Regions from separate parts of the Sporosarcina sp. So3-204 genome, predicted to be linked through region 2. Evidence: riboswitches for the same ligand, from Rfam matches in the RefSeq annotation. Region 2 holds a riboswitch; each other region holds the start of a gene.
The links. A riboswitch is a leader RNA that binds a small molecule or an ion and turns the genes downstream of it on or off. The one in region 2 is predicted to bind S-adenosylmethionine.
Positions count from the first base shown of each region.

Region 1: another riboswitch for S-adenosylmethionine. It lies ahead of metK (methionine adenosyltransferase); the one in region 2 lies ahead of mtnK (S-methyl-5-thioribose kinase).
Region 3: another riboswitch for S-adenosylmethionine. It lies ahead of AC3RV6_RS14220 (hypothetical protein); the one in region 2 lies ahead of mtnK (S-methyl-5-thioribose kinase).
Region 4: another riboswitch for S-adenosylmethionine. It lies ahead of AC3RV6_RS12405 (LLM class flavin-dependent oxidoreductase); the one in region 2 lies ahead of mtnK (S-methyl-5-thioribose kinase).

Region 1 is NZ_CM176485.1:2,772,530-2,780,393, reverse strand. It holds gene AC3RV6_RS13630 (metal ABC transporter solute-binding protein, Zn/Mn family) at 1-119, opposite strand, end outside; gene yidD (membrane protein insertion efficiency factor YidD) at 247-471, opposite strand; gene AC3RV6_RS13620 (Dps family protein) at 572-1,021, shown strand; gene AC3RV6_RS13615 (putative motility protein) at 1,104-1,286, shown strand; gene AC3RV6_RS13610 (transposase) at 1,370-1,678, shown strand; gene AC3RV6_RS13605 (NUDIX domain-containing protein) at 1,693-2,154, shown strand; gene AC3RV6_RS13600 (alpha/beta hydrolase family protein) at 2,144-2,929, shown strand; gene pckA (phosphoenolpyruvate carboxykinase (ATP)) at 2,973-4,559, opposite strand; SAM riboswitch class I at 4,746-4,865, shown strand; gene metK (methionine adenosyltransferase) at 5,055-6,260, shown strand; gene scpC (succinyl-CoA:acetate CoA-transferase ScpC) at 6,425-7,864, opposite strand, start outside.
Region 2 is NZ_CM176485.1:1,310,051-1,317,914, forward strand. It holds gene AC3RV6_RS06270 (AAA family ATPase) at 1-277, shown strand, start outside; gene AC3RV6_RS06275 (protein adenylyltransferase SelO) at 758-2,215, shown strand; gene AC3RV6_RS06280 (cupin domain-containing protein) at 2,286-2,816, opposite strand; gene AC3RV6_RS06285 (methylthioribulose 1-phosphate dehydratase) at 2,816-3,445, opposite strand; gene AC3RV6_RS06290 (2-hydroxy-3-keto-5-methylthiopentenyl-1-phosphate phosphatase) at 3,442-4,104, opposite strand; gene mtnW (2,3-diketo-5-methylthiopentyl-1-phosphate enolase) at 4,109-5,323, opposite strand; SAM riboswitch class I at 5,388-5,492, opposite strand; SAM riboswitch class I at 5,640-5,815, shown strand; gene mtnK (S-methyl-5-thioribose kinase) at 5,885-7,084, shown strand; gene mtnA (S-methyl-5-thioribose-1-phosphate isomerase) at 7,081-7,864, shown strand, end outside.
Region 3 is NZ_CM176485.1:2,876,761-2,884,624, reverse strand. It holds gene AC3RV6_RS14230 (polysaccharide deacetylase family protein) at 1-268, shown strand, start outside; gene AC3RV6_RS14225 (STAS domain-containing protein) at 613-1,464, opposite strand; SAM riboswitch class I at 1,768-1,873, shown strand; gene AC3RV6_RS14220 (hypothetical protein) at 1,948-2,226, shown strand; gene AC3RV6_RS14215 (UPF0158 family protein) at 2,284-2,676, shown strand; gene AC3RV6_RS14210 (YqhV family protein) at 2,896-3,168, shown strand; gene AC3RV6_RS14205 (FMN-dependent NADH-azoreductase) at 3,411-4,055, shown strand; gene AC3RV6_RS14200 (hypothetical protein) at 4,258-4,875, opposite strand; gene AC3RV6_RS14195 (sigma-70 family RNA polymerase sigma factor) at 5,047-5,568, shown strand; gene AC3RV6_RS14190 (DUF4179 domain-containing protein) at 5,558-6,901, shown strand; gene AC3RV6_RS14185 (lipoprotein) at 6,919-7,335, shown strand; gene AC3RV6_RS14180 (hypothetical protein) at 7,515-7,864, shown strand, end outside.
Region 4 is NZ_CM176485.1:2,513,755-2,521,618, forward strand. It holds gene AC3RV6_RS12375 (MetQ/NlpA family ABC transporter substrate-binding protein) at 1-512, opposite strand, end outside; gene AC3RV6_RS12380 (MetQ/NlpA family ABC transporter substrate-binding protein) at 528-1,388, opposite strand; gene AC3RV6_RS12385 (methionine ABC transporter permease) at 1,419-2,069, opposite strand; gene AC3RV6_RS12390 (methionine ABC transporter ATP-binding protein) at 2,011-3,090, opposite strand; gene AC3RV6_RS12395 (MetQ/NlpA family ABC transporter substrate-binding protein) at 3,121-3,948, opposite strand; gene AC3RV6_RS12400 (GNAT family N-acetyltransferase) at 3,997-4,506, opposite strand; partial or broken gene AC3RV6_RS12405 (LLM class flavin-dependent oxidoreductase) at 4,626-4,904, opposite strand; SAM riboswitch class I at 5,002-5,114, opposite strand; gene AC3RV6_RS12410 (hypothetical protein) at 5,263-5,586, opposite strand; gene AC3RV6_RS12415 (hypothetical protein) at 5,794-6,237, opposite strand; gene AC3RV6_RS12420 (ASCH domain-containing protein) at 6,246-6,593, opposite strand; gene AC3RV6_RS12425 (amino acid ABC transporter ATP-binding protein) at 6,730-7,467, opposite strand; gene AC3RV6_RS12430 (amino acid ABC transporter permease) at 7,492-7,864, opposite strand, start outside.

The DNA of each region.
Region 1 (7,864 bases), 1.5 Mb from region 2:
AACACTTTTATTTTGTCATTCTCCTTTTTTGGTAGATCCTTTACTATCTCTTTGTTTCCACAAGCAGCAAGAAATAAAACGGTAATGACTGATAAAATAAAAACAAGTTTTTTGTTCATTATAATAATTCCTCCTTATTACTAAATAGTAACGGTTACGATTTGAATTCTTATTTATCATACAAGACTGTTTTAAATTTAGCAACATAAAAATAAAAAAAGATTCGACATCAAAGTCGAATCTGCATTACTTTTTGATTTTATCAGGTACAGGGTCAAATCCACCTTCGTGAAATGGATGGCATTTTGAAATGCGAAGTGCAGCAAGCCATGAGCCTTTTAATGCACCATGCTTGTCAATCGCTTCTATGCCATAATGTGAACAAGTTGGATAAAATCTACAAGACGGTGGTGTCAGTGGTGAAATGGTTCTTTGATATATTTTAATTAAAAACATGAGTATTATTTTCATTTATTTCACCCTAATCGTTTTCTATATGTTTATTATATAAGCTAATGTGGTAAACATAAAGAGAGAGGTACTATATAAAATTGAAGGAGATGTTTTTTTTATGTCAACAGCATTAATTAAAGAACTGAATACTCAAGTTTCTACATGGTCGGTTATGTATACAAAGCTACATAATTATCATTGGTATGTAAAAGGACATCAATTTTTCACATTGCATGTAAAATTTGAAGAATTATATGATGAAGCGACTTTGCATATGGATGAGATTGCTGAACGCATATTAACACTTGGAGGCGATCCTGTTGCTACTTTGAAAGAACATTTGGATCAATCAGTTGTAAAAGAAGCGACTGGAAAAGAAAAAGCAGATCAAATGGTATCGTCAATTGTTGATGACTTTGATAATATTATGAAATCGTTAAAAAAAGGTATGGAAGAAGCAGCAAAAATCGGTGATGATATGACTGAAGATTTATTGAACGCAGTTTATCAAAGTATTGAAAAGCACCAATGGATGCTCAATGCTTTTCTTGGAGAAGATAATAAGTAAAAGTTATGCGATTCCTTTCGATAAAACCCTTTAAAATATAGTGTACTTACCGATATAAGGACTGTCAAAGGAGGTATGAGCTATGGATATGAATTCCATTATGGCGAGCCAACTTAGAAGTTTACAGTCAACAGTGCAAATGAGCGTATTAAATAATGCGTTAAATATGAACAAAACAGCTGCAATTGAAATGCTAGGTACTCTTCCAGACCAGCCTGTTGCTGCTCATCCTCATAAAGGCACTTCGATTGATGTGAAAGCATAATAAAAAAACATGCATCTCCATAAAAGGAGATGCATGTTTTAATTTGTATTGACCATGCTATACAATAAAAAGGATGGTTTTGCATGGGAAAATCAAAATTATATGTGTCCGTTACAAATCACAAAGTCTATAGTCATCCAGATGTTTCGCCTTGGGATTATGAAATCGCGATAAACAATGATCATGTCCCAATATTTCACAAACTGTTTAAACAGATTAGTCATTTAGAAATGCGTAATTTTTACAGGGCGCATTTACCTTATGTGCCTTATCATTATGATAAAGATAATCATGACATTGATTTACGAACTAAAAAGGTTTATGCTTTAATTCATGAATATTCTGATAATAAAACTAAAAGGTTTATTGAACAACTGCCGTATTTTCGGTGAAAGTGAGGATTTGTATGATATCTTTTAAAGATTTAAATCGATTTGATGTGGATTTAACGTTTGAAGAAAAATGCTTTAATCCTGATGCCGGCCATGTCCTCGTTGTTTTGAAACATGAGGGCAAGTGGCTGCTCACTATAAACCCAAATCGTGGAAATGAATTTCCAGGTGGGAAAAGGGAAATTGGAGAAACGATTGAGGAAGCCGCAATTCGTGAAACGTTTGAAGAAACAGGTGTAACAATAACTAATATTAAAGTATTTGCCCAGTATATAGTTTATGATACTGAACCTTTCTATAAAACAGTATTTACTGGGCAAGTGTTACATAAGAGTGAAAATTATGAGAGACATGAAACAGATGGTGCGCTTTGGTTAACGGATAATGAACTTGATAAAAATGACAATTTAAGTTTCTTTATGAAGGACGAAGGAATGGAAGCCATTCGAAAATGGGTGATAAATAATGATAAATAATGGTGAAATAGTTCGAAGTCGTCCATATCCATCACCAAATCCGACGATTATACTTTATGAAAAGGTGTATTTATCGAATGGGGTAAAAGTAAAAGGTTTATTAGCTGTACCAATTAAGGAAGGATCTTACGAAGGTATAATATACTTACGTGGCGGTATACAACATGTCGGTATGGTACGTCCGGCAAGAATTGCTCAAATTGCAGCGCAAGGTTTTGTCGTTTTCGCACCTTATTATCGTGGGAATCGAGGGGGAGAAGGACGGGATGAATTTGCGGGTGATGATCTTTTTGATGCTGTCAATGCGATTGAAGTTCTAAAGCAGTGTACTAAAGTAAATCGAAATCGGATTCATCTTTTTGCATTTTCACGTGGCGGGATTATGGCCTTGTGGACTGGAATTTTAAGGGATGACATTACTTCAATTGTTACATGGGGCGGCGTTTCCGACATTATTTTTATGTATAAAGAGCGAAAAGATTTGCGCCGAATGATGAAACGTGTGATAGGAGGAACACCTAATAATAACCCGGATGCCTACCGGGAACGAACCGCATTATTTCGAATAAATGATATTACTGCACCCGTACTTATTGTTCACGGAATACTTGATACAAATGTTTCATTTGAACAAGCTTTATTACTTGAAAATGCTTTACTTGATAAAAAGAAGGTAGTTGAAACGAGGTATTTCCCAAAATACTCACATTATATACCGCCCGTTGAGAACTTAAATGTTTTAAAAGGAGTATGCGCCTGGATGAAGGCACAATAAAATTAATAAAACGTCATGTATTAAAATACATGACGTTTTTTTATTATGCTATTGGTCCGCCTTTTTCAGAGATATCTTTTGAAACATTACCGAACTTTTTAAAGTTTTCTTGGAATAGATTCGAAAGCTCTTTAGCTTTTTTATCATATTCCTCACCATTTGCCCATGTCTTACGCGGGTTAAGTACTTCTGAAGGTACACCAGGAATCTCTTTTGGCATATGCAAGCCAAATATTGCATTTACTTCGGTTTCAACATTATTTAACTCACCATTTATTGCTGCACGAACCATTGTACGCGTATATTTTAAGTTCATACGGCTTCCCACGCCATAAACACCGCCAGTCCAACCAGTATTTACAAGGTATACTTGTGCATCATGCTCATCAATTTTATTACCAAGCATTTCAGCATATACAGTTGCATGTAGTGGTAAAAATGGTGAACCAAAGCATGTTGAGAATGTTGCTTCAGGTGCCGTAATTCCACGCTCAGTACCAGCAAGTTTTGAAGTATAACCACTTAAGAAATGGTACATAGCTTGCTCTTTCGTTAATTTTGAAATAGGTGGGAAAACGCCAGAAGCATCAGCTGTTAGAAATACAATTGTTTTTGGATGCCCTGCAACAGATGGCACGACAATATTGTCGATTGCATCAATTGGGTAAGCAGCACGTGTGTTTTCTGTTAATGAAGTATCGTTATAATCAGGAGTACGTGTAATTGGATCTAGCACTACGTTTTCTAGAACTGCACCAAATCGAATCGCACTGAAAATTTCTGGTTCTTTTTCTTCTGAAAGCCCAACACATTTCGCATAACATCCGCCTTCAATGTTAAATACGCCATTGTCAGACCAGCCATGTTCATCATCACCAATTAGTTTACGATTGCCATCTGCAGATAAAGTAGTTTTACCAGTACCAGATAGACCAAAGAATAAAGCGACATCGCCATCTTCACCGACGTTTGCAGAACAGTGCATTGGCATAATATTATTTTCAGGTAGTAAATAGTTCATAACTGAGAAGATTGATTTTTTCATCTCGCCTGCATACTCAGTTCCACCAATAAGTACAATTTGCTTTTCTATATTTACAATAATAAAAGTTTCTGAATTGGTTCCATCTACTGCTGGATTAGCCTTAAAAGATGGTGCTGCAATAACTGTGAATTGTGCTTTATGAGACGCCAATTCTTCCTCAGTTGGACGAATAAATAATTGATGTACAAAAAGGTTTTGCCACGCATATTCATTTACAACTTGAATCGATAACCGTGATGCTGTATCTGCACCAGCAAATCCTTTAAAAACATATAATTCGTCTTTTTTACTTAAGTGAGCAATTACTTTTTCATATAATGAATTAAAGACTTCTATAGAAATTGGACGGTTTATATTGCCCCAATCGATTTTGTCTTTAGATGTTGCTTCTTCGACGATATACTTGTCTTTAGGTGAACGGCCAGTATATTTTCCTGTACGTGCTGCTACTGCACCATCCGCTGAAAGTGCAGCTTCTCCACGTGATACTGCTTTTTCTACAAGTTGTGGAACTGAAAGTTGTGTGTGCACATTTTCGCCTGAAAGAAGATTTTTAAGCTCGTCATTAACGCTAACTGAGATCATATTTGTTTACCGTCCTTTACTTGATTTCCCATTTACTTGGGTGTCTTTGTTGATTAACATCCTATTCTTGAATTAGTATAACACATTTAAATTAATTTACTATAATAATTACATCTTTCACATTTTATACATAAAGAAGTTTGACATATTTCGATTTATTACGTAATATGTATTAATGAACGGATACTCTTATCCTGAGCTGGTGGAGGGGCAGCCCCTGAGAAACCCGGCAACCTGCAATAACATTTACTGTTAGTGTATAGGTGCCAAACCTGATGCAAGGTGCAAATCCTTGGACGATAAGAGTGAAGGGTGCTTACAAACATACGCCTTTCCTCATGTGTTTTACGTGAGCGGAGGGCTTTTTTGCTACGATTGCCCTTAAACCTCGTGTACGTAACTCGTAATGGTTTGGAAATCGATCCCCTGTAAATCAGGTGTTACATGGGAAAGTGAGTACCGTATCAATCTCGTAGGTTATTAGGAGGAAATCATATGACGAACCGCCGACTTTTTACATCGGAATCAGTGACAGAGGGACACCCAGACAAGATGTGTGATCAGATTTCTGATGCTATTTTGGATGCGATATTAGAAGAGGATCCAAATGCTAGAGTCGCTTGCGAAACAACTATAACTACAGGACTTGTTCTTGTTGCAGGTGAAATTTCTACAACTACATATGTCGACATTCCGAAAGTAGTTAGAGAAACAGTAAAACAAATAGGTTATACTAATGCGAAATATGGCTTCGATTGTGAAACTTCTGCTGTTTTAACTGCAATCGACGAACAATCTGCAGATATAGCTGCAGGTGTAGATAATGCCCTGGAAGCTCGTGAAGGATCAATGACAGATGATGAGCTTGAGGCAATTGGGGCAGGGGATCAAGGATTGATGTTTGGATACGCTTGTAATGAAACTCCAGAATTGATGCCTCTACCTATTAGTATGTCACATAGGCTAGCACGGAAACTTGCGCAAGTGAGAAAAGAAGGTATTCTTACTTACTTACGTCCGGATGGAAAAACACAAGTAACAGTTGAGTACGATGAGGATAATAAGCCGCAACGTATTGATACAATTGTTATTTCAACACAGCATGATCCTGATGCTACGCTTGAAGAGATTAAGCGTGACATTCGAAAGTATGTTATCGAACCAGTTGTTCCAGCTGAATTACTGGATGCAGAAACGAAGTATTTCATCAATCCTACTGGCCGTTTTGTAATTGGTGGTCCGCAAGGTGATGTAGGCTTAACAGGTCGTAAAATTATCGTTGATACTTACGGTGGTTATGCACGACATGGTGGTGGTGCATTTAGTGGGAAAGACGCGACTAAAGTCGATCGTTCCGCTTCTTATGCTGCTCGTTATGTGGCAAAAAATATTGTCGCTGCAGGACTTGCTGAAAGCTGTGAAGTTCAACTTGCTTATGCAATCGGTGTCGCACAACCTGTATCTATTGCAGTTGACACATTTGGAACAGGCACAGTCGAAGAAAGTAAACTTGTTGAAATCGTTCGCGATCTATTTGATTTACGCCCGTCAGGAATTATTAAAATGCTTGATTTACGTCGTCCGATATACAAACAAACGGCTGCATACGGTCATTTCGGTCGGACGGATATCAGTCTACCGTGGGAGCAAACAGATAAAGCTAATTTGTTAAATGAAAAAGTAGCTCTGTTAGTTAAATAATTGTACGCAGGTAGTGAGGGGAACCTCCTATCTGCGTTTTTTGATTTCTTTTAGACTTGTGCAAGTAGTTTCGTGCAAACTATAGTGCTTTTTATATTTTCTGTTTTTCAAAAACAAAAAGAGTTGAGTGGATATTATCCATTCAACTCTTTTTAAGTAATAGATTACTTTTCTACTGCTGATTTGTCATGCATTGTTCCGTGTGAAGCAAGATTCGTATGCCATGAAAATGCTTTTTCTAGAATATGTGGCGTTTGACCACCTCTAGCTTTCGCTTCTTCAAAGTAAGCTCTTGCTTGTGCCTTATAGTCAGGGTGAACACAATTTTCAATAATACGTTCTGCTGCTTGAGTAGGTGCAAGTCCACGAAGGTCTGCATAGCCTTGTTCAGTAACGATTACATCTACATCGTGGTTTGTATGGTCAACATGCGAAACGAATGGAACGATTGTAGAGATAGCTCCACCTTTTGCTGTTGACTGTGTTACGAAAATAGAGATTCTTGCATTTCGAGCAAAGTCTCCAGAACCGCCAATTCCATTCATTACTTTCGTTCCACTTACATGAGTAGAGTTTACGTTTCCGTAAATATCAACTTCCAACGCAGTGTTGAAAGAAATGATTCCAAGTCGACGAATAACTTCCGGATGGTTAGAAATCTCTTGTGGTCTAAATACAATTTTATCTTTATATTTAACTAAATCTGCTGCTAAATTATCTACGCGTTTCTTAGAAAGTGAAAATGCTGTCGCTGATGCAAATTTAACTACTCCTGCATCAATTAAATCAAAAACACCATCTTGTAGAACTTCTGAAGCAACTACAATATCTTTAAAGTTTGAATTTTTCATCCCATTAAGTACTGCATTCGCAACAGAACCAACACCTGATTGTAATGGAGCCAATTCTTCAGTTAAACGGCCTGCTTTAACTTCTTCTTCAAAAAAGTGTAATAAGTTATTAGCGATTTCTTGCGTCTCTTCGTTAGGTTCGAATAGTGGAGATGGGATATCTGGTTCTTCAGATAATACGATTCCACGAACTTTACTAGGATCTACACGAATACCTATTTCACCAATGCGTGTGCCAATATCATATACTGGAATTGCTTCACGCTCACTGCCTTGGTCTTTAGGAATATAGATATCATGAAGTCCTTCATATTCTTTTGGAGCAGATAAGTTAAGTTCAATAATTACATGTTTAGCTTCTTGCACAAAAATTGGAGAGTTTCCAACTGAGCCTGTTGGAATGATTAAACCATCTTCAGTAATTGCTGCAGCTTCAATAATTGCATAGTCGATTGGACCAAGAACGCCTTGACGAATAAGTTCTGCTGAATGTGATAAATGTTGATCGATATAAAATACTTCACCAGTATTGATTTTATTACGTAAAACAGGGTTACCTTGATAAGGAATACGCATATTAATAATTCCTGCTTCAGCCATCGATTGGTCAGCAGCTGGCCCCATAGAAGCGCCAGTATACAGGTTTACTTTGAATTTTTCATTTTGTCCTCTATTTGCTAAAGCTTGTGGAAATACTTTTGGTTCTCCGAAAAGTGTAAAACCACTCATACCTAGTGTCATTCCATCTTCAAT
Region 2 (7,864 bases):
AGCTATTTATTTATTAGATGAACCCGAGGCTGCACTTTCACCTCAACGACAACTTTCATTTTTAAAAATTCTGAATGAATCAGTTTTATCAGATGATAGCCAATTTATTATAGCTACACACTCTCCAATTCTTCTAGGGTATCCAGATGCTACAATCTATAGTTTTGATAATGGTTTAATTAATGAGATAGAATACGAGAAGACAGATCATTTCCAAATAACGAAATACTTCTTGCAGAACAGAGAAAAGTTTTTGAGTGATATATTTAATGATTGAAAGAATTGTCTATGGGGTGTATTACAAGTGATGACACGTTTAAAGTTTTCAGCTTCAGTGAATTATATGAATCAATTTCATAATTACTTATTTTAACTAATTATCCGTCCTTAGTTATGAGGAAAGTATCGATTTGTTATTTAATTTAATTGCTAATCCAGTTAATTGGAGCGAAAGGCGGCGACTCTAGCGGGAATAGCACGAGCCGAAGACCCTGGACTGAGCGCAGCGAGGGAAGAGGCTGTAGCCGTGCCCGCAGAAAGCGTCCGCCAAAGCGGGACTTCGAAATTGCCGAAGCCCTATATGTAGCGGAAATTAACTAATATATGCAATATTTATTTTGTTGTCAAGCAACAAACTAGAAAATTAAAGGTGTCTGTGCCACAGTGAATTTAATACTCTATGTTGCACAGGCCTTTTTTAATGTGATATAAAAGAACATAACATAACAAATCGAAGAATTAGGGAGTAGTGATTGCAATGAGTAATAAAATGGGTTGGAACTTAGACAACAGTTATTCACGCTTGCCGGAATCATTTTTCACAAGCACAAAACCAACTCCTGTCAGTTCACCGAAGTTGGTTATTATGAATCATAAATTAGCAATATCTTTAGGATTGGACATTGAAGCTTTAGAAAGTGAAGAGGGATTGGAAATATTTGCTGGAAATAAGCTACCAGAAGGTTCTTCGCCACTTGCACAAGCTTATGCAGGGCATCAATTTGGGAATTTCACGATGTTAGGGGACGGACGGGCTGTACTTTTAGGGGAGCAACTTACGCCTAGTGGTGAGAAGTTCGATATTCAACTTAAAGGTCCTGGTAGAACGCCGTATTCTCGTGGTGGTGATGGACGTGCTGGACTTGGACCTATGTTACGAGAATACATCATTAGCGAAGCAATGCACGGGCTAGGTATTCCAACGACACGCAGTTTGGCGTTGGTTACAACTGGGGAGATTGTTTACCGTGAAACTGAATTAGAAGGTGCGGTTTTAACGCGGATTGCGGATAGCCATATACGGGTTGGAACTTTTCAATATGTTTCCAATTGGGGGGCTTATGAGGACTTACAAGTTCTAGCAGATTACACAATAAATCGTCATTTTCCTGAAATTGAATTAAATGAAAACCGATATCTCGCACTTCTTCAAAAAGTAATTAAACGTCAGGCGGAATTAATCGCTAAATGGCAACTTGTAGGATTTATTCATGGTGTGATGAATACTGACAACATGACGATTAGCGGTGAAACAATAGATTATGGACCTTGCGCCTTCATGGATGTTTTTGATCCAGCAACTGTATTCAGTTCGATTGATAGACAAAGCCGTTATGCGTATGGCAATCAACCGAATATAGCCGGTTGGAATCTTACTCGCTTTGCTGAGGCATTATTGCCATTGTTGGATGAGAATCAGGAAAAAGCAATTGAAATTGCTGAAGGTGCGCTGATTAATTTCACAGATATTTTTCAAGCGAATTGGTTAGCGGGAATGAGAGCGAAACTCGGTTTATTAAATGAAGAAGATGAAGATATAGCTCTTATCAATGATTTACTTAATTTGATGAAGGAAGAAAGTGCAGATTATACAAATACATTTCTGGCATTAACTTTCGGAAAACTAGATAGTATGACTTTATTTGAAACAACTGAATTTAACCATTGGCATGAGCGTTGGTTGGAAAGATTAGGAAGACAAGAAGAGTTCAAGATTACATCAACTCAATTGATGAAAAATAGTAATCCGGCGTTAATCCCGCGTAATTATCGGGTTGAAGAAGCACTCGATGCTGCAGTGGAAGATGGGGATTTTAATGTAATGGATAGACTCTTAGCTGCACTTTCAAATCCATATGCACATTCTGACAATCAAGCTGAATTTGCTGCATTACCTCAGTCAACTACACCTTATCAAACTTTTTGTGGAACATAAAAAATAGTCAAAAAAATGGTGTCAGCTCAACATTACATGTTGGACTGGCACCATTTTTTTATCTTAAAATTTATTGTGCTGTTTCGTCTTGGAAGACTGGAACCCAGCCTTCTACAGTTACGAAAATACGAACAGCAACTACTTTACGATCTTCTGCCAAAGTAAAATAGTGAAGAATATATTCAGGTACTGATATCAAATCACCAGGATCTAGATGGACTTCGAAAAAGCGGTCATCTTTTCCTTTAATGATGAAAACGCCATGTCCACTAACGATAAAGCGTACTTCATCGTCTGTATGATGATGTTTTCTTTCAAAGTTTTTCAGAAGTTCATCTAATTTTGGGTTTGAATCGGATAAAGAGATAATATCTGACGCTTGATAGCCGCGACGTTCTGAAATGTCGTCAATATCAGTTTTAAATGCTTGTAAAATCTCTTCTTTTTCTTCATCTGACAAATCGAATTTTTCACGAAGGTTTTCAGGAAGTTGATTAATATCCCAATGTTCATAAATGACTTCTTGATTAGTTAAAAACTGGCTTACTTCTTCTTGTCCTTTGATGACCTCATTTGTACCTTGGATTGTAATTGTCGCCATTACAGAATCGACTCCTTTAATTTGAATTGGTTAATTGCTAATTGATATTGGAATAAAAACTCTGCGGCTTCTAGTAATTTTTTTGCTTCAAAACCACTTTTTCCCCATACTGTTATGCCGTGATTACGAATGAGCACTGCGCCACTATCTGCTTGTACAAATGGTTCGAATTCATGCGCCAGACGCGGTATATCAGCATGGTTAGGAATGATTGGTATACGAAGTACTGCATCTTCTTCCCATAGACCAAAAGCTTTAATGAGTTCTTGCCCTTGAAAATCAATTCCGCCTTCATCTGCGTAAAGTTCAGAAATGACATTGTTTGCTACGGTATGGATATGCAAACTACATGTAGCAGATGTCTTCCCGTAAATTTCACAATGAAGTAATGTTTCAGCAGAAGGTTTTAAATGCGTCTCTTCTACAGCAGCACCTAAATGGTCAACGAGTAAAAAGTCTTCATCAGTTCTTTTTCTTTTATCTTTACCACTCGCTGTAACTAAGAAATGAAGAGGATCATTGGATACTCTAATAGCGAGGTTTCCACTGGTCCCCATAAACCAATCGCGTGCGGCTAATTCATCTTTTATATCGGCAAGTTCATTCCATTGTTTTGTGTAACCGCTCATTCACTAACACCTAACTTTTTATCTAAAATCTGAATAACATCATGAAAGCTTTCAAATGGTTCGTATGAAAGATTCAATTCCTCACATTTTTCAATTAAGAAATCTCTTGCTATGACAATATCAGCTAATTTAGCGGCTTGAAGATCAGTGATAGAATCGCCGATTACAATACTTATCTGCTCTTCTTTTATCAAGTTTCGAATAATTGAAGGTTTACAGCAACCGCAGTCGTTTGAACATTGGTCATCACAACTGAGTGGAAAATTAATATTGATATTCTTACCGGAAAAATCAGCCTCGTTACAATAGACATCCGAAAAAGGACCGTATGGTTTCAATAGAGGATTTACAAAGAAATCGATTCCACCACTTACGATATAAAGCGGAATTTTTTTAGTGTTTGTGTATTCAACAAACTCAGCAAAACCTTTACGAATTTTAGCTTGATCTATGACAAAAGAAGTGATTTCATCTTTGGCAGAGACCGGAAGTAGAGAGAACATTTTACCTACACCCTCTTTAATCGATACCTCTTGCGCCAAAATATCATCTTTAATCGGCAGCCATTCAGGTGGTGCGAACTTTTTCATAATCGCAATAATATTATCTTGGTCAGTTATTGTACCGTCAAAATCACAAAATATAACTGGCTGTTTCATTTTTTTACCCCCATAATTCAAGTGCTGTTTTTAACGCTGGATGTTCATTTGCAGCTTCAGTTAATGTGGTTCCATTTAATACAGCTTGGACTGCTTGTTGGAAAGCTTGTACGCCACTTGCCGCCCCCGCTGGATGTCCGTGGACACCGCCCCCGGCATTAATCACGCAATCCACGCCAAAATCTTCTATTAGTAAGGGGACAAGTCCTGGGTGAATTCCGGCTGAAGGGACAGGAAATGCTTGTTTAACGATGCTTTCATTCGTCAATTCATGACCTATTGACAATGCAACTGATTTTTCCAAAGCGACGCTACCATAAGGTGATGGAAATAGAGAAAGATCCGCACCTGCATAACGTGAAAGTTTACCAAGAGCAAGGGAGCTCGAAACACCATAAAATGGAGAAGATGTAAACGCACCACTGAAAGCAGGATGCGCCATAAGTGGTAATTGAATCTCGTTATCTTCCGCTAATTCCTGCATGGCATCAAGTCCGTAAGCATGAACATTAAATAACAATGCATCCGCACCTAGTTCTCTTGCTTTTCTTGCTTTATCTTTTAGGTCTGACGTTCGTCCGGTTAAATTAACTGCATATAATGTACGTTGTCCCGTTTCTTCAAAAACTTCTTGCAGCACTTTTTTTCCAATTGAAATTCTTTTTTCAAAAGGGGTTAACGGGTTATCAAAAAGAATTTCATCATCTTTGACAAGGTCCACACCACCAAGTGCTTGCTGTCTAAGTTGTTCAGTAAGGTAATCTAGATCCCTACCAATGACTCCTTTAAATATACTCATAATTAATGGTCGGTTATGTACATTAAGTTTACCTCGAATCCCATCTATACCAAAACGTGGACCAGGAAAGTGTTGCAAAAGTGAATCATCAAATTCTAAATCCAATAGTTTAACTTCGCCATCTAATGATAGTTTACCAAATACGGTTGTCAGTATTGCTGGTAAATCTGCTGAAAAGTTTGCAGCAGGATATGTGATTTTTACTTCTGCTTTAATTAACCCGGGTTTATGTGGATGAGGTGTTTCTGGGAACTCGGTGACAGAAGCAACAATACCTTTATGTTTTTTTAATTGTTCTTGTTGAAGTAATGGCAGATCTGTCCATGATCCAATTGTTAAACCAAGTGCAATGCTTTCTGCTCTCTTATCAATTGAACCTTGCTTTCCGTATAGTTGATAACTTGCTGTTAGACCACTCATTTTATTTCAGCTCCTTTACGAAATAAAAAACCTTTTCTAATTTAGAAGAGGTTTCAAGAACGACTTCTCATTGTTCAGCAATTTAGCTGCAAGAATTAGCACCGTTTCCTTTGAAGGTTCGGTTGCCGGGTATCATTGGGCTTGTCCCTCCACCAACTCTAAATAAGATTAGCTATTCAATTAAAATCGTAGTCTGATTATTTCACTCATAAAGAGATTTGTCAATATTATCAAAAACTGAAAAAATAGAATTGACATGACTTGCAATTAAGTGCTAGAATATTATTTAAATAGCATAACTTTTTGAATTGTATAACTCTTATCAAGAGCTGGCATAGGGAAATTGGCCCGATGACGCCCAGCAACCGACCTTAATACCGTTGTGAAACGGGGCGCTTTTACTTTGGCGCCTGGGAATTTTATTCCTGTAGGGCACGGTGCTAATTCCATCAGATGATGACGTGTAAACGTATGGATTCTGAAAGATGAGAGGCAAGGAATTTCTTATTCTTTAGCCTCTTTCCATTATGGATAGGGCTTTTTATTTTGGATAAAGAAAGGATGAGTGATGTGACAACAGCTATATATGAGAAATATGTTGAATTAACTAAAGAGTCAGCGATTGAAATCGCAAAAAACAATCGCTTTTATTCCGAGCATGCCGATTTGATATGTAAGGAAATTGGCGATGGAAACTTAAATTATGTCTTTCTATTAACAGATGTTATTACAAAAAAGTCTTTAATTATTAAACAAGCATTGCCTTATGCAAAAGTAGTTGGAGAGAGCTGGCCGCTAACTTTGAAACGTGCAGAAATTGAAGCGAATGCTTTGAAAAAACACGGAGAGTTTGTACCTGCTTTAGTGCCAAAAGTATACGAAATTGACACTGAATTAGCAATAACGATTATGGAAGATCTATCACATTTAACGGTTGCGAGAGAAGGATTAATTGCAGGTAATAATTATCCGTTGCTTGCATCAGATATTGGTGAGTATCTTGCTAAGACACTATTCTATACATCGGATTTTGCCTTGCATCCTTTTGAAAAGAAGAAGTTAGTTAAGGAATTTTCCAATCCAGAACTGTGCAAAATATCAGAAGACCTCGTTTTTACAGATCCATTTTTCAATGCAGAAACAAATAACATAGAAGATTTATTGAAATCAGATGTCGAATTAATTTGGGCAAATACATTGCTGAAATTAGAAGTTGCCAAGCTGAAAAAAATTTTTTTAACTGAAGCAGAAGCTTTATTACACGGTGATTTGCATACTGGAAGTATTTTTGTAAGTGAAACGGAAACAAAGGTTTTTGATCCTGAGTTTGCATTTTACGGACCTATCGGATTCGACATTGGTCAATTCATTGCAAATTTAGTGTTTCAGGTTATTACGAGAGAAGGCAGTCAACAAGAAATAGTTCTCCAGCAGATTGACGAAACTTGGAATGTCTTTACTTCTACATTCTCAGAACTTTGGGACAAGGATTCAGTTGATTCGTTTGCAAAAATTGATGGGTATAAAAAAAATATCCTAGAGAAGATATTTAGCGACACGCTTGGATTTGCTGGTTGTGAATTAATCCGCAGAACAATAGGATTGGCACTTGTGAAAGATTTGGAAGGCATTAAGGATGAAGAGAAACGAATTTCATTAAAGAAAAAAGCATTGCGAATAGGTGAAAAACTGATTTTGAATAGATCAACGTTACCAACTATTTCAGCAGTACTTGCTTTAGTTCGGGAGGAAATAAAATGACAATACCAACATCCATTAAATGGACAAATGATCAAATTGTCATTTTAAATCAACAAAAATTACCATTAGAAATTGAAAATCTAACGCTTGAAACGATAAAAGATGTCTATGACGCAATCGTAACTTTGAAAGTGCGTGGAGCACCTGCAATTGGCATTACTGGAGCCTATGGCCTTGCAATAGCAGGAAGGTCTTATCAAACATCCAATATAGAGGAATTCCAGCTTCAATTAAAAAAGGATTTTGATTACTTAGCAGGTTCTCGTCCAACTGCAGTCAACTTGATGTGGGCATTGAAGCGGTTGTTGAAACTTGTCCTAAGTGCGAAAAATGTCGAAGAAGCGAAAGTAATGCTAATAAATGAAGCGGTTATTATACATGCTGAGGATGAAGAGTTCTGCAGGAATATTGGCGAATATGCGCTTACATTACTTGAAGATAAAAAAAGGGTTATGACAATTTGTAACGCAGGCTCAATTGCTACAGCGAAATATGGAACCGCCCTCGCTCCGTTTCATTTAGGAAGTGAACGTGGAAAACACTTTGAAGTATACGCGTGTGAAACCCGGCCTGTATTTCAAGGCGCACGATTGACAGTTTGGGAACTACAACAATCAGGTGTGGACGTCACACTTATAACCGATTCGATGGCGGCCCATACAATTCATACCAAAGATATTGAAGCAATCATCGTTGGAGCAGATCGAATAGCTGCAAATGGGGATACGGCAAATAAAATCGGGACTATGAATTTAGCCATTTTAGCGCATACATTTGACA
Region 3 (7,864 bases), 1.6 Mb from region 2:
AGAAGTCTACAATTCTGAACAGGTACGAGATGATATCGCTTACTCACTGGAATGGATTGGACACTCTACTGCTTTTGCATCACCTTACGGAGTCTACACTGACGACACGCTACAAGTATTACAGGACTTGGAGGTTACATTAGGCTTCACGACGATTGAACCAGGATACGCCGACCCTACTCTCCCATTATTAGAGATTCCAAGGCATGGCATCTTTCCCTCTTATACAATGCAAGAGTTTGACAATATTATTAGTTTCCCTCAATGAGAGGTTATAAATATAGGATAAATTGCTAAGAGACAGGACTGCTTCTTAGCAATTTTTGATGTGCACCCCACATGGGCGAATACTCAGTGGTTAAAGTCCGCTGCAGGCTTGGCAGTAGGAACTGTTAGCGAAAGACAAGGTGGCTATCGTGAGGTAGTGGCTGAAGGAAGTCGGACGCAAACTCCTGAACTGACCAACAGAAACTAGATATAAGGCTGAATTAGGTCGGATAAGGTTGCATTACAAACTGAAGTCCAATACTGCCCGAAACCTATACAGTAAATCTAACAGTTACAATGAAGCAACTCATAAGCAAATGAGTCTACTCCTAATTATCAATTTTACTATTTTAATACGAATTCATTTAATGCTTGTTGTAAAGTGCCAAAGGTTTTCGTTTCTTTATCAAAATTAATGCCTAAACTGATCAACTGTCTAACAACATCTGGACGTAAGCCGGTAATGATTGTGCGACACCCCATCATGGATGTACCATAAATCGTTTTCATTAGATGCTCAATTACATTACTTTCCATACTTGCTATGCCAGATAAGTCAATGATTAATGTTTGAAAATGGAGTCTGTTAATCTCTTCTAAAACCTTTTCCTCTAAGATGGTTGTTCTGAATGAGTCCATTGCGCCAATTAAGGGAAGTATACAGATGCTTGGTGTTATCGGAATAATCGGGACTGATAAGTTTTCAACTATTTCCCTTTGGGCCAAAATCAAAGAATCTTTATATGTTGAATAGTTAATGAAAAACGAATTTAAAAAGTCATCTATTTGACTATTAAATTGTTTTTCTAATATGAAAACCATATCAATCGTGAACTTTTGCTCTTCATTGTTATATTCTTGTATGAGGTTCCAAAGAGTCCTGCGAATCGCTTGTACCCATTCCAGTTTAAAAGATAACGGTATCGAATGGGTAGCCCATGCTATTCCTTCTTGTTTGGCAAATAATTGAAGTTCCGTAAGTTTATCTCCATTAATGACATAATTCACTAGTTTGTGTGCATTGTTAATAAGGTCAACTTCCCCAATTCTTAAGATATCGTCAATTTTATCTCCAACATTTACAGCTTGACTTAATAATTGGTTTTCAAAATCTTGTTTATGATCTTTAACATACTTTTTAATATCTTCATCTATCCATAGTTTTTCCAAATCTCTTCCCCCTAGATTAATGTACATTGAATATTTTATTCCCATATATGTATACTTTAAACTATAAAAATAATTATACTAAAAGATATACTGTCAACTGAACTAACATGTCCTTTACCCACTATTAAATTTCGCGAGTTTGGTAAAATAATCTGCATTCCCATTAGACATAACAGTATGCATGGGCACTCGTTTTTGCATTGTATGATTCCTAAGAAATAAAGATTTATTTCTAGAAAAGAAGGACTTTAAATGTTTGAGAATCCTTAAACCATTTGACTTTCAAGCTAAACTCACCCTATAATTAAGCTAATCGAACAACAGACTCTTTTCTTATCAAGAGAGATGGAGGGAATTGGCCCTACGAAGTCTCAGCAACCTGCCAGCCGGTAAGGTGCTACATCCAACAGGAGGAACCACACCTGAATGATGAGTAGAAATTTTTTGTATGCAAAAAACTCTTCTCTCTTTTAGGGAAGGGTTTTTGTTTGAAAAAATTGGGGGTTTATTATGAAGAAATTACAAGATCTATATGCGCAACGTGAACAATTACAAGAGAATAAAGTGTCAAGTTCTTCCAGTTCGATGAGGCGGCATCATGAAATCGCTAAATTGCAAAAGAAAATTGATTACTTTGAAAAAGGCGATTCAATATCGAAGGCTTATATCCAAGAAGAATTGGATGAGATTAAGAAGCTGCAGGAAGAGATTAATCGTTTGACTTTAATAGTAGAGCAGAAGAAACGTGATATAATGAACGATGTATTTGGTGAACACATCGTCTTTTGATTTGTCAAAATCGAAATGATTACAAATTTTATTTAGAATTGAAAAGGTGGTATATTAATGTCTTTATTGAACGAATTGGTTGAAGCGTTTTTATTTAACAACGAGGAAATGTCGAGTGTTTATAATCGAGTTACAAAAGAGATAGTCGTAGATAATCCGGAATCGGACATAGAAGAACCTATAATTGTTTGGGATGATAGTGATGCAACAAAGGATTTAGTTGTGATACCACAAATTTTATCCACTGAAGCATATGATTTAATGGTGCTTTTCGCTAATGAACAGGATAAAGATACATCTGAGCACTTATTAACAATGCTCAAAGAACGAAAGCCAATCCAAAAGTTTAAGGATAAACTACATACTTTGGATCTTGGTGATGAATGGTATACGTACGAAAATGAATATGCAGAAAACAAAATGACTATTTGGTTGAGTGAAAACAAATAAAGAATAAAATAGGTACCAGCGACTAAAACGGTTTTATACTGTTTTAATTGCTGGTACTTTTTCGTTTCAATGAATACAACTGAATATTGTGTGGTGGGGGATCTGGTATAAATTGAATGAAGTAATAAGCTGATCTGTTTCATATTTCTATAATGAAAGTATTAAAACTTACATACACTGTACAATGTCTAATATGGAAAAATTTAAATACAAGGAGCATTGTTATTGATTGAAAGAGCACTTTTGATGATTATCTTGTTAAGGATTTTTTCAGGTAGTGTAGATATCACGGCTGCAATGCTAATGTACAAATTGAATGATTTAGAAAAAGCCTTTTATATCAATACATTATTGGCATTAGTGGGACCTTGCGTGTTAATTATTACAACGGGAATTGCATTAATGGGTTTAGGAGAAAAGGTTTCTTTGACTCGAATGGTTTGCTTGTTTGCAGGAATTACCTTAATTCTTATCAGTTTGAAAGCCAATTAAGGACGAGTGCGGGCAACGGTTTAACTAAGCTGTTTAACTTGGGAGAATTCCTAATTAAACAGCTTTTTTGATGTAGTGGTGATTTTAAGTTTTTATTGAACTCTAAAGATGGGTTCTTAAAATACCTTCAAGTCCGATAAGTAGACTTAGGATATATTGATATTGTAGAATAAAGTAATTGGTTCGATAACAGAAAATACATTTTCGGAATGATAAACTAAAACACCTTGGAGGAAAATATAATGAATATTTTAGTTGTAAAAGCAAATAACCGCCCAGCAACAGAGGCAATATCAAGCAAAATGTATGAAACGTTTATGGAAGAAGTAAAAGGTGCAGAAGATATTGATGTAACAACTTTTGATGTGTTTGAAGAAGATATGCCATACTTTGGTCAAGACTTATTCAATGCTTTTGGTAAAATGCAAAGCGGAGAAGAATTATCTGACATTGAGCAACGTATTGTGGCAACTAAACAAAAGGCAATGGATGCTTTAACGGCTGCAGATGTAGTAGTTTTCGCTTTCCCACTTTGGAACTTAACAATTCCTGCACCACTACAAACATTTATTGATTATGTATATCAATCAGGATATGCATTTAAATATAGCCCAGAAGGTCAGTTGATTAGCTTAATGCCTGAGAAAAAAGCGATACTCTTAAATGCACGTGGTGGCATTTATTCAACACCTGAAACTGCGCCTATGGAAATGGCTGTTACGTATATGCGTAATGTATTTGGCGGAGTATTCGGTATGTCAATCGAAGAAGTGATCATCGAAGGTCATAACGCAATGCCAGATCAAGCGGAGCAACTGATTGCCCAAGGCCTTGAAAAAGTAGCAGAAGTTGCAAAATCACTTGCTGCTCAACCGGCTACAGTATAAGAATTAGCAATTTGAATTATAATTATCAAGGAAAAAGTCATCTTTTCTATTAATGATTGATGGCTTTTTTATTTGCTCACTGTTCATCACCTTAATTGGATTGTATTTATGGTGGCATTTTCACATTAAAATAGTTAGTAAGAAGTTATAAAAAACGCTAGTTGCTTTTAAGGCAACTAGCGTTTTTGCGTCTATATGATTATTAATAGCAAGAAAAGCGGTCAATATTATTTAAGTCTATGCCGAAATATTCCCATCTTCTTCGTCTACTGCGCCATCTATAGCCAGCAACGGAAGTGCGTCCTACATATGTCGGGTAGAACCAAAAACCTTGATGTCTAGATGTCCAAACATACGTGTAACGGTACATACACCCTCGAATTGCACCGGGATCTACGGCGTAAAGTTGAGTGCTAGGGTATTCTGGTGCATAGTTAGGAGGTGCCGAGGTTGGCTGTTGTCCGCCTTGCTGTCCGCCGCCATGCCCGCCGCCATGCCCGCCACCATGCCCGCCTCCTGGGTAATTATTCCCTGGTGGGTTCCATCCTCCACCGTGTCCAGGTGGATTCCATCCTCCGCCTTGCCCTGGAAACCCTTGGCCCGGAAATCCGCCTTGGCCCGGAAACCCTTGGCCCGGAAATCCGCCTTGCCCTGGAAAACCTTGGCCTGGAAATCCGCCTTGCCCAGGAAATCCTTGACCCGGAAACCCTCCGCCTTGCCCATGAAAACTTTGATTTGGTTGATTATGTCCATTGTAACCTTCAGGTAATTGTGGAAACCATTGTTGTTGGCCAAATCCATCTGGTTGGTGATTTACCATCTATTTCTCCCCTTTCAAGCGATTCTACCCAGTGTATGCAACACTATTTAATAGCGATTGGACTTTTGCCTAGGTCCAACTAAAATTCTATAATAATATTTGACAATAAAAAACAAACTTTTTCAATAACTGGCTGTCTAATGTATAAGAGGATTTGGAGGTGGGAACTTGATGGACATAGAACAAACGATGCAAGCGATAAATGGAAATGATGATGCATTCCTTTCATTAATGCTTACACATAAAGAAGCGCTTTTCAGAACTGCGCTTGCTTATTTGAAAAATGAAGAAGATGCGCTTGAAGCTGTACAGGAAGTAACTTTTCGAGCTTATGAAAAAATAAAAACACTAAGAAAACCTGAATATGTAAAAACATGGCTCATCCGCATTATGATGAATTACTGCCGTGATTTATTAAAAAAACAAAAACGTTTTGTATTTGATGAAGAAATCATTTTGCAAGCTGGAATTAGCGAAGATTATGCCTATATTGAAATTGAAGAAGCTTTAGAAACGATATCTATAGAGCAGCGTGAACTTATATATTTGCGTTATTTGCATGAAATTAAAATTAAAGACATTGCTGAAATGACTTATACACCAGAAAGCACAGTGAAAACAAGGCTTTATCAAACGCTTGGAAAACTTAAATCTTATTTCGAAGAGAAAGGAGGAATTCGCCATGTTAAATGAAGAGAAGAAATTAGAGAAATGGAAGGAATCCATTGAAGAAGTAGAAGTACCCGAAAATCAGTTGGAAATAGCAATCCAGCGAGGATTCCAGCAAGCCCAAAATGCACAAAAACCTAAAAAACGTTTATATGTAAAACGAGGTGTTTTGTCTATTGTTGTAGCTGCAATCCTGTTTATTGTACTTGTTACTTCAATTCGTGTTTCACCGGTAATGGCAAATGCGGTGTCCTTAATTCCAGGGATGGATAAGATTGTTGCACTAATTCAAGACAATCAAGGATTAAAATCTGCCATCGAGAACGAACATTATGTGAAATTAGCAGTCACAGGGGAATCGGAAGGAGTAAAAGTAACACTTGATGGTGCTATTGCCGATGAAATGAATATGGTTTTGTTCTACACGATGGAATTTCAACAAAACCATAAAAGTGATTTTGTTGAAAGAGTAGATATTAAAGATGCCAATGGAGAAAAGTTAAATTGGGGATCATTATCTATGGGCTATCCAGATAATTTTGAGACAAGTATGAATTCAACTAATTTAATTGAAATAGATTGGAAAGAGCCTTTAGAAATTGAAGATTTAGTGTTAGAATTCCATATAAATGGTGGAGATGGTGAAATAGAAATCATAAAAATCCCGTTTATGATAAATACGACTGATGTAAAAAGTGAGAAATACACCATTAATGAAGAAGTATTAGTAGAAGGACAAACAATTACAATTGAAAGTATTACAATTAGCCCGGTTCGTACTGCGATTCAGATGAAAATTGATTCTACTAATACTAAGGAAATTTTCGGTTTTGAGGACTTACGACTTGTAGATGAAAAAGGAAAAGAATGGAGTTCTATTGAGAATGGTGTTACTGCTAGTTCGCGAGAAGAGGACCCGAATATCATCACATACTATTTACAAAGTAATTATTTCGAAGAAGCAAAAGAATTGTATTTGGAGTTTAATAAAATAATGGCTTTGGACAAAGAAGAAGCATTTGTCTTAATTGATACCGAAAAGAAAGAGATTTTGCAGCAGCCAGAAGAGGGGCGCTTTAAAAAAGTAACAGTGGAAAATGAGTTCATATCCTCGGGGATGGATTGGGTTATGATTGAGTTTGAGGGGGTGAAGGGATACTATAGCAGTCCTTTTAATCTTTTTATTGATGCTAATAGAAAATCATTCGATATAATGGCTTGGTCCACAACTGATAATGAAACGCCACATACAATTTACGGTATGGAATTACAAGGTCCCTATAAAAATCCAATTATGTTACCTTTAACTGCTTATCCATCCTATATTATGGGTGATGCCAGTATTCAAATCAAGTAAATTATAGGAGTGATTGTGTGAAGAAAATGATATTATTTATCATACTCGCTTTGTTATTATCAGGCTGTAATCAAGCACCAGTATTTACGGAAGTAGATTTGAAAAATCCAACAAAAAAAACAGAAAAAGTAATAGTGGATGTAGCAAATGAAAACGGTAATTATATAATTAGTAGCAAAGAACAACAATATTTGTTTTTAAATCGAAATAATGTAATTCAAGGTGATGAGGCAGTTGTCCTCAGAGATGTTACTTTTGAAGTGAAAGATCATGTGTTGAATATAGAATTTAGCGAAACAACCACTTCTGATTTTTCTGATGACCAGTTAAAACATCAGCTGCTCTATAATATTAGCGGTACAACTGATTATGATACGGTTCACTTATGGACTAATGGCAGTCAAATTCCTTTTGATAGTGTAATCGGTAAATGAAGTATATTAATTCATAATCAGAGAAATCACCTTTGAAACTAGCGTAGGTGCTATCAATAGGGAAGAAGTTAAGTTAGAATATCCTAGAAATGTCACAGTCAATCAATCGACCGTGGCATTTTTTATTGAATTGAATCTTTTTCAACATGCCACACGTATACGTGATAGGAGGGATTTACTTGTCTAAATGGACGATTTATCAAATACTAATCACAATAACATTCATCATATTACTTGCAGTCAACAATTTATTTCGAGTGGAAATTAAAGAAGCATTCATGTTTGCAGATAAGTTTATATCACCTAGTATAGTCGCAATTTTCTTTTCTGTTATCTTCATTATTTGGGGATTTACAATTATTCTTTTATTGCAGGAGAAGAAAGGTAAGCCGTTATTTATACATAAAATTTGGCGTATCATGCCTGCGATAGTCGGAGTTGTTTTATTTTTATCAGTCGTTACTTTTATCATACTAGGTATTACAATTCTTTCAGATGTGTCCCTTAAGATGAAGTGGATTCTGGATAT
Region 4 (7,864 bases), 1.2 Mb from region 2:
CTAACTGTCGCCTTAACTAACTCAATCCCATCTGTTAATTTAATCAAGCCAGCTTTTTGAAGTAGCGCATAAGCTCTTGCAGCATTCGATGGATCTTTTGGAATACCAATAGAATCACCTTCTGCAATATCATCTAAAGAAGATTTTCTTCCTGGAAAAATACCAGCCGGAACTGTCGGAATCGGTGTTACTGCCGTCAATTTCGCACCTTTTTCTTCATTAAAATTACTAAAGTACGCAGTATGTTGATCGACATTTAAATCTACAGCACCTTCTGTGATTGCAATGTTCGCAGAAAGTAAATCAGAGAATACCTTTGTTTCTATCGTATATCCTTTTTCTTCTAATATAGGTTTAACAGCCTCTAAAAATAGTTCACTATAAGGCCCAGGTGATGTTCCTACTATGAAAGTCGTTTTCTCCTCCGCGCTTCCTTTTTTATCGTTACCGCAAGCTGTCAAAACCAATGTAAATAATGCCAATAAAATCAATAAAATTTTCGATTTCTTCATTATCAAAATCTCCCCTTATTTGTTTGTATAAGAATCTTTAAAAGTACTTAGTTCTTCTAACGTTATAAATGTCGGAATATAGTTACCACCGTATGTTTCATTTATAAATTTTTCCGTTTCGTCCGATTGATATAACGCAACAATTTTATTAAACACTTCATTATCTTTATCTTCACTACGAGACGCAATGATATTTATATAAGGCTTTGCAGTTTTACTTTCATGAATTAATGTATCTTTTAAAGTTAGCCCTGCTTCGACTGCTGTCCCATTATTAATGACTGAACCAGCCGTATCTTCCATTAAACGTGGTGCACTAGCCGAATCTACTGGTACTATTTCAATATTTTTCGGATTTTCTTTTATTTTATCTGCTCCGCCACTGCCATCAAAATCATCAACAACTGTCAACAATCCCGCTTCTTGCAACAAAAGTAGAGCACGCCCCCAGTTAGGTGCATTATTCGGTACTGCTATCTGTGCACCATCTGGAATATCACTTATGGAATTGAATTTAGAAGAATACAATCCGAGTGGTGCGATAATCGTTGTTGCGATTGGGACAAGATCAGTCTTATTACTTTCATTATAAAAATCTAAATAGGCGATATGTTGAAACGCATTTATATCAACTTCGCCAGCAGCTAAAGCCTGATTTGGGTCAAAGGCAGAAGTAAAATTAACGAGTTCAATTTTTATCCCTTCTTTTTCAGCTCTTTCCTTTAAATACTCCCAAGTGCGGAGCTCCGAACCTCTGATTCCTACTTTTATTTCCTGTTCCTCTGTCTTCTTACTATCTGCTTTTGTTGTATTAGCTGAACAAGCTGCCAAAAATACTCCCAACACTAAAATGATTGGTAATACAAACTTCTTCATCTAAATTCCCCTATTCTATTTTTTATTTTTCTACACTCTTCTCATTTTCCGTTCAAACAAATTTCCAATCGTTTGAACACCTTGCACCATCACAACAAGTATGACTACTGTAATTACCATGGTAATTGTACTAAAGCGTTGATAACCGTAAGTGATTGCTACATCACCAAGTCCACCGCCACCAATTGCGCCTGCCATTGCAGTTGCACCGATTAGTCCGATTGTCGCAGTCGTTATACTCAGGATTAAAGATGGAAAAGCTTCTGGAATTAGGCATTTGAAAATAATCTTAAATGGTGCAGCCCCCATTGCTTTCGCAGCTTCAATAATTCCCTCATCTACTTCTAATAGCGAATTTTCTACTAGCCGCGAAATATAGGGGCCAATATGGAGTACAAGCGGAACAATCGCAGCTGTCGTACCAATCGACGTTCCTGCAATAAGTCTCGTGAATGGAATAATTGCAACAAGTAAAATGATAAATGGAATTGACCGGAATGTATTGACGACTGGATTTACTAATGAAAACACTATTTTATTCTCTAAAATATGCCCCTTCCTTGTAACTACAAGCAATATTCCAAGAAATATTCCTATTATGCTTCCAAAAAAGAGTGATACACTAACCATGTAGAGCGTATCCCAAACTGCTTTCATGATAATCTCGTTGCTGATTTCCATCTAGTACAACCTCCTTTACCGTGACATTTTGACTTTTAATATACCGTAAAGCCTTTTCAATCTCGGTATCTGCACCTGTTAACGCAACAATTAAGTTTCCGAAGAAGATATTTTGAATCTCTGTCGTACTTCCAAATAACACATTAATATCAATTTCATAATTTTTTGCTGCATTGGAGATGATGGGTTGACCGGCACTTAAACCTAAAAAGTCTAGTTTGAAGATTCGACCAATCCGATTATCTTTTTCTAGTAATCTATAGACTCCTTCAGGTATTTCATCTCGTACGACCGACTGAACAAAGTTTCGGGTAGTTTCTGTTTTAGGGTGTGCAAATATATCAAATACCTCCCCTGATTCGATTACTCGACCACCTTCCATAACAGCAACACGGTTACAAATCTGCTTAATAACTTCCATTTCGTGTGTAATTATTAAAATAGTAATTTTAAACTCCTTGTTCACACGTTTCAGCAATTGCAATATTGACTTCGTCGTTTGTGGATCTAAAGCCGATGTCGCTTCATCACAAAGCAAAATTGAAGGATTTGTTACAAGCGCCCTCGCAATTCCTACACGTTGCTTTTGTCCACCAGATAATTGGTCAGGATAGCTTTTCGCCTTATCTTCCAAACCGACAAAACGAAGTGCTTCATCCACCCGACTATCAATTTCTTTCTTTTTTGTATTGCTAAATACTAATGGAAGCGCGACATTATCGAAAACAGTTTTAGAATTAAGTAAATTAAAATGCTGGAAAATCATTCCGATATTTTGCATCGCACCACGTAACTTTTTAGGAGATAACTTTGCTAGATTACTACCTTCAACAATAATTTCACCTGAAGTGGGATATTCTAGTAGATTAACAGTGCGAATGAGCGTACTTTTACCTGCACCACTGAATCCAATGACACCAAAAATATCCCCTTTTTCTACCGTCAAATTAACCTCTTTTAATGCTTCAATTTTTTTCCCACCACTATCAAATACTTTTGATACACCTTGAAACTCAATCAAAGCAGTAACCTCCTTTCCTTTCTTTTTATTTTAAAATGCGGGTACAACGGCTCCGTCATATTTCTCTAAAATAAATTCCCTAACTTTTTCTGTAGTTAACGCAGCAGCTAGCTTCTTAATTGCATCACTATCTTTATTATCTGGACGCGATACTAAAATGTTCACATACGGGGAGTCATTACCTTCAATTATTAAAGCATCATCTAAAGGTTTATAATCTGCTTCTAGCGCATAATTCGTATTTATCGCTGATGCCTCTACGTCATCAAGCGAATGTACTAACATGACCGAATCAACCGGAACGAACTCTACTTTTTTATCATTCTTTGTAATGTCTGATAGTAAGTAATCCGTAGTCTTCTCTTCACTCAATTCAATAATATTTGCTGAAGCAAATAATTGAAGCGCCCTTGAAAAGTTAACTGGATCTTTCGGAATCGCTACTTTTGCACCAACAGATAACTCTTCAATTGAATTAATCTTTTTAGAATAAACGCCAAATGGTTCAATATGTGTTCCGACTACATTAACTAGATCCAAACCCAAATCTTTGTTTATTTGATTCAAATACGGTGTATGCTGGAAAAAATTTGCATCTAGTTCCCCGTTCGCAGTCTGCTCGTTCGCAATAATTCCATCCGTTGTCAAAACAAGTTCTATTTTTATACCTTCTTTCTCTAAATCAGGTGCAATAAATTCTAATATTTCGGCGTGCGGTGTTGAAGATGCAGTAATTTTTAAAGTTACTTCTTTGCTAGCCACTTGATTATTTGCTGAAGCTGCTTTTTCATCCTTGCCGCATGCACCAATTACCAATAAACTTACAGATAAAACAGCTAGCAATAATATTCTTCTCATTATCCTCACTCCTCTATATTTTCATTTATTAACTGGTTCAATCTAACTTTATAGATCAAGTCGATATGATTTTACTACTACTTCCCCTGTACCAAAGTCTTTCGTTGTATCACGTTTAAAGCCGAACCACTCATACAATTTAATCGCTTTTCGCATTGAGTCAGTTGTGTGCAAATAAATAGCTGTTGCTTGAATTGATTTCGAATAAGCAATTGCACTCCTTAACAACTCTTGTGCTACACCAAGACCTCTAGCATTCGGTCGAACGGCAAGAAGACGTATAATCGGTGAAGTAATCCCTAACTCTGGTTTATTATAGGCTTTAAGAGATGACTCAAATAATTGCAAACTACCAAGTATCTTTAAATCACTTTTGGCAACTAGGATCTTATCAACATTTGGGTTATCTACAGAAAAAGTAATATCTTTCAAGTATGATTCCCACATTGTAGGATCTTTATGGTCATATTCATATTGCAGATAACTTTCAACTAATAGCTGCCTAACTTCTTCCTTATCATTCTCTTTTATATCTTCGATTATTAATTTACTTGTCATTATTCTATTCCTCCAAACTTAACATATCAATTTACTAGGTATTATAATTAAAAAATATAACCTAGGAGCTATCTAAATCTTTCAATAATACTCTCCGGTACTTTTTTAAATAACAGAAATCCTCCTAGTGCTTTTCCTACTCCTAAATCAACTCTTTCAGGTGCAAGAGTTGATAATACTTGAAAGTTTTCAGCAACTTTATAAGGACTGTAATGTTGCAACATTACTCCGCCTGAACCAATCCGTATCGAATTCGTTTTAGCGATTAAATGCGAAATCAATACTTATGGGGATTAAGCTGCTATTTGGGCCAAGTGAATCGTATGTTGAAATCCGTAGTTTGCAGAAGTACCAGGAAAAACTGAACTCTGATCGAGTATACCAAGCTTATAGCTCATTCATTTCTCTCCTTCCTTTTATTAATTATACATATCAGTTAACTCGGATTTAAGCATAAAAAAAAGCTTCAATTTAGAAGAGGTTTGAATTGTCTTCCTCTTATCTTTCAAATCCATTCAAATCTGTAGGAAGTAGCACCTTTTCATATAGATCATCTACTGGTTGTCGGGTTTAATTTGACCTATTCCCTCCACCACTCTAAATAAGAGTCTATTAAATTTTAAAAGTACAATTATTTATTTCTTCTGTTGATTAGAAGCTATCATACTACATAAAAAAGTGAATTGTCAACTTCTTTTAAAGAAAACTAGTTATTCTTCAAACTGTGATTTTTTAATAGCAGGCGTTATTACCTACTTAAAATTTACTGTCATCTTTATCTAATCGCATTACTATTTTTTCCATCAAAGTGTTCAGCTTTTCAATATCGGGACTTGTAGTATTATTTGCTCTTTGCTCTTTTTTCAAATCGTCTATTTGGTTTTGTAAATTAGTAAGTTGTTGTTGCTGTTGTGCATCTTCAATTCGCCCTTCTTCTATTGCAATTGCGCCGCCTATCGTTTGTAATGCGTCACCGAATGTAGATATGGCTGAACCCCAAAGTGCAAGAATAACTCCCCTATCTTTAGAGCTATTATTATTTCGGTTCTCATTTTCATTATATTGTGATGGTTGAAACAAGTTCCTCACACCTCCACCATGTTATTATTTAATTCTTTTTAGCTTTCACTGTAATATATGTTATGGATGGGCTTTTAGGAACTATATCAAGCCAATTAATCCATCGCGATCAGCGTATATACCGTTGACAATTTAGGTTTTCTTGAAACTGAAAAAGAGTTGTGCGTCAATAGTAGACGCACAACTTTTTTATGTAGAAATATTTATTTACCAAAGTATTGGTTTCTGAACCATAAGCCAGAGCATAATGATCATAAGACCAATATAAAGCCAGGACGTTCTATTTAACCGGTCGAGTAGTTCACTTTTACGGCTACCTGGTGCGTTCAACACCCGTAAAACTCTTGTAAAGCCTGTTGCTAAGAATACAGCAGAAATACCCATAACAGCAACTGTCAATACAACCCATGACGTAAACCATGGCCATGGTCCATTAAGAATTAAAAGAACACCAGTAACCACAAGCACATGACCTGCATGCATAACAAGACGAATGATGACATTAATAATACCTAAGTACGCCTTTTCAATATCCATTCCAACACCGCGTAAACGCTTGATAATTGGCATTAAAATAAATAATGGACCTATGGACAGAACAGCACTTACAATATGCATAAAAACAAGCACATTATAGAAGTCAAAATTCATTTAGAACATCACTTCTGTGCCGAACTAAATTCATGCACCCATACTTTCATCGTAGGAAGCCATGGCATACCCTCATGCATAGACAAGATCATGTTTTTATAATCGGACATATCTGCATAACCCTCTTGTTTTGCATGTTCGTCTGTCATCTCACCAAGAGTTTGTCTATATAAAGAATTCACTGTAAATTCTTTACCATCAAGAACCATTACTTCTCCAGGATATGCATAAACGCCATTACGACGAGTAGCCGTTTTTTCTCCATTTAGTACTTTTTTCACATCTTCTTCAACTGTCACTAGTAATTCTACAGAACAAGTTTTTTTAGGTAATTCCTTATTATTTTCATTAGTCATTTGAATCCCTCACTTCTATTTATAACTACATCCTTAATATTATCTTTTTCTACAAGCTTTTGCCAGAACTTTGATTATTAGACAAAAACAAAAGACTATCTCAACCAAAATTTGGCGGATAGCCTTTTGTATATTGTCATTGAAGAATCAGATTTAAAAACTTACGAGTGCGCTCTTCTTTTGGATTAGTAAAAAGAATGCTAGGTTTATTTCTTTCAATAATTTTCCCTTGATCCATAAACACAACAGTATCCGCTGCTTCACGGGCAAAACGCATCTCATGGGTTACGACAACCATTGTCATCCCTTCATCTGCCAAATCCTTCATTACTTGAAGTACTTCACCTACAAGTTCAGGATCTAATGCTGATGTCGGTTCATCGAACAACATGACCTGCGGCTCTATCGCCAACGCTCTTGCAATACCAACACGTTGTTGTTGCCCACCAGATAATTGGAATGGGTAAAAATCAAGCTTGTCACCTAAACCTACTTTTTCTAATAACTGTTTCGCATTTTTTCTTGCACTATCTTTTGATAGCTTCTTTACAATAACAGGACCTTCCATCACATTTTCAAGTGCAGTCTTGTGAGGAAATAAATTGTAATTTTGAAATACCATACCTGATTGTTTTCTAATTAAATCTATTTCTTTTCTTGAAACCTTGCTAGAAAAATCAGTACTTTGTTCATTTATCTTAATTTTACCCGATGTTGGTATTTCTAAAATATTTAAACATCTAAGAAGTGTCGTTTTTCCTGAACCCGATGGTCCGATGACAACTACGACTTCTCCTTTATTTACTTCTAAGTCAATTCCTCGCAAAACTTCTAGTTCGCCAAAGTTTTTAGTTAATCCTTGAATTGAAATCATTGTGTTCTCCCTCATAAATCATTTTCATCTAGTTACATAACGATCTAATCGATTTTCAATTCTTCCCTGAAATAATGAAAGTATGAAACAAATAGCCCAATAGATAAATCCGACCTCAATGTATAAAAGTAAAAACTCATAATTTGAAGCAGCTATTTCTTGTGCTCTTCTAAACATTTCTGTCACTAAAATTAACGATGCTAAAGAAGTGTCTTTAACTAGGCTAATAAATGAATTCGATAAAGGTGGTATTGATACTCTTGCTGCCTGAGGCAATACAATTCTTCGTAACGTTTGTGCATAACCCATACCTATCGTTTGTGCCGCTTCCCATTGACCTTTTGGTATCGATAATATTGCCGCACGAATAATTTCAGAAGCATATGCACCTACGTTT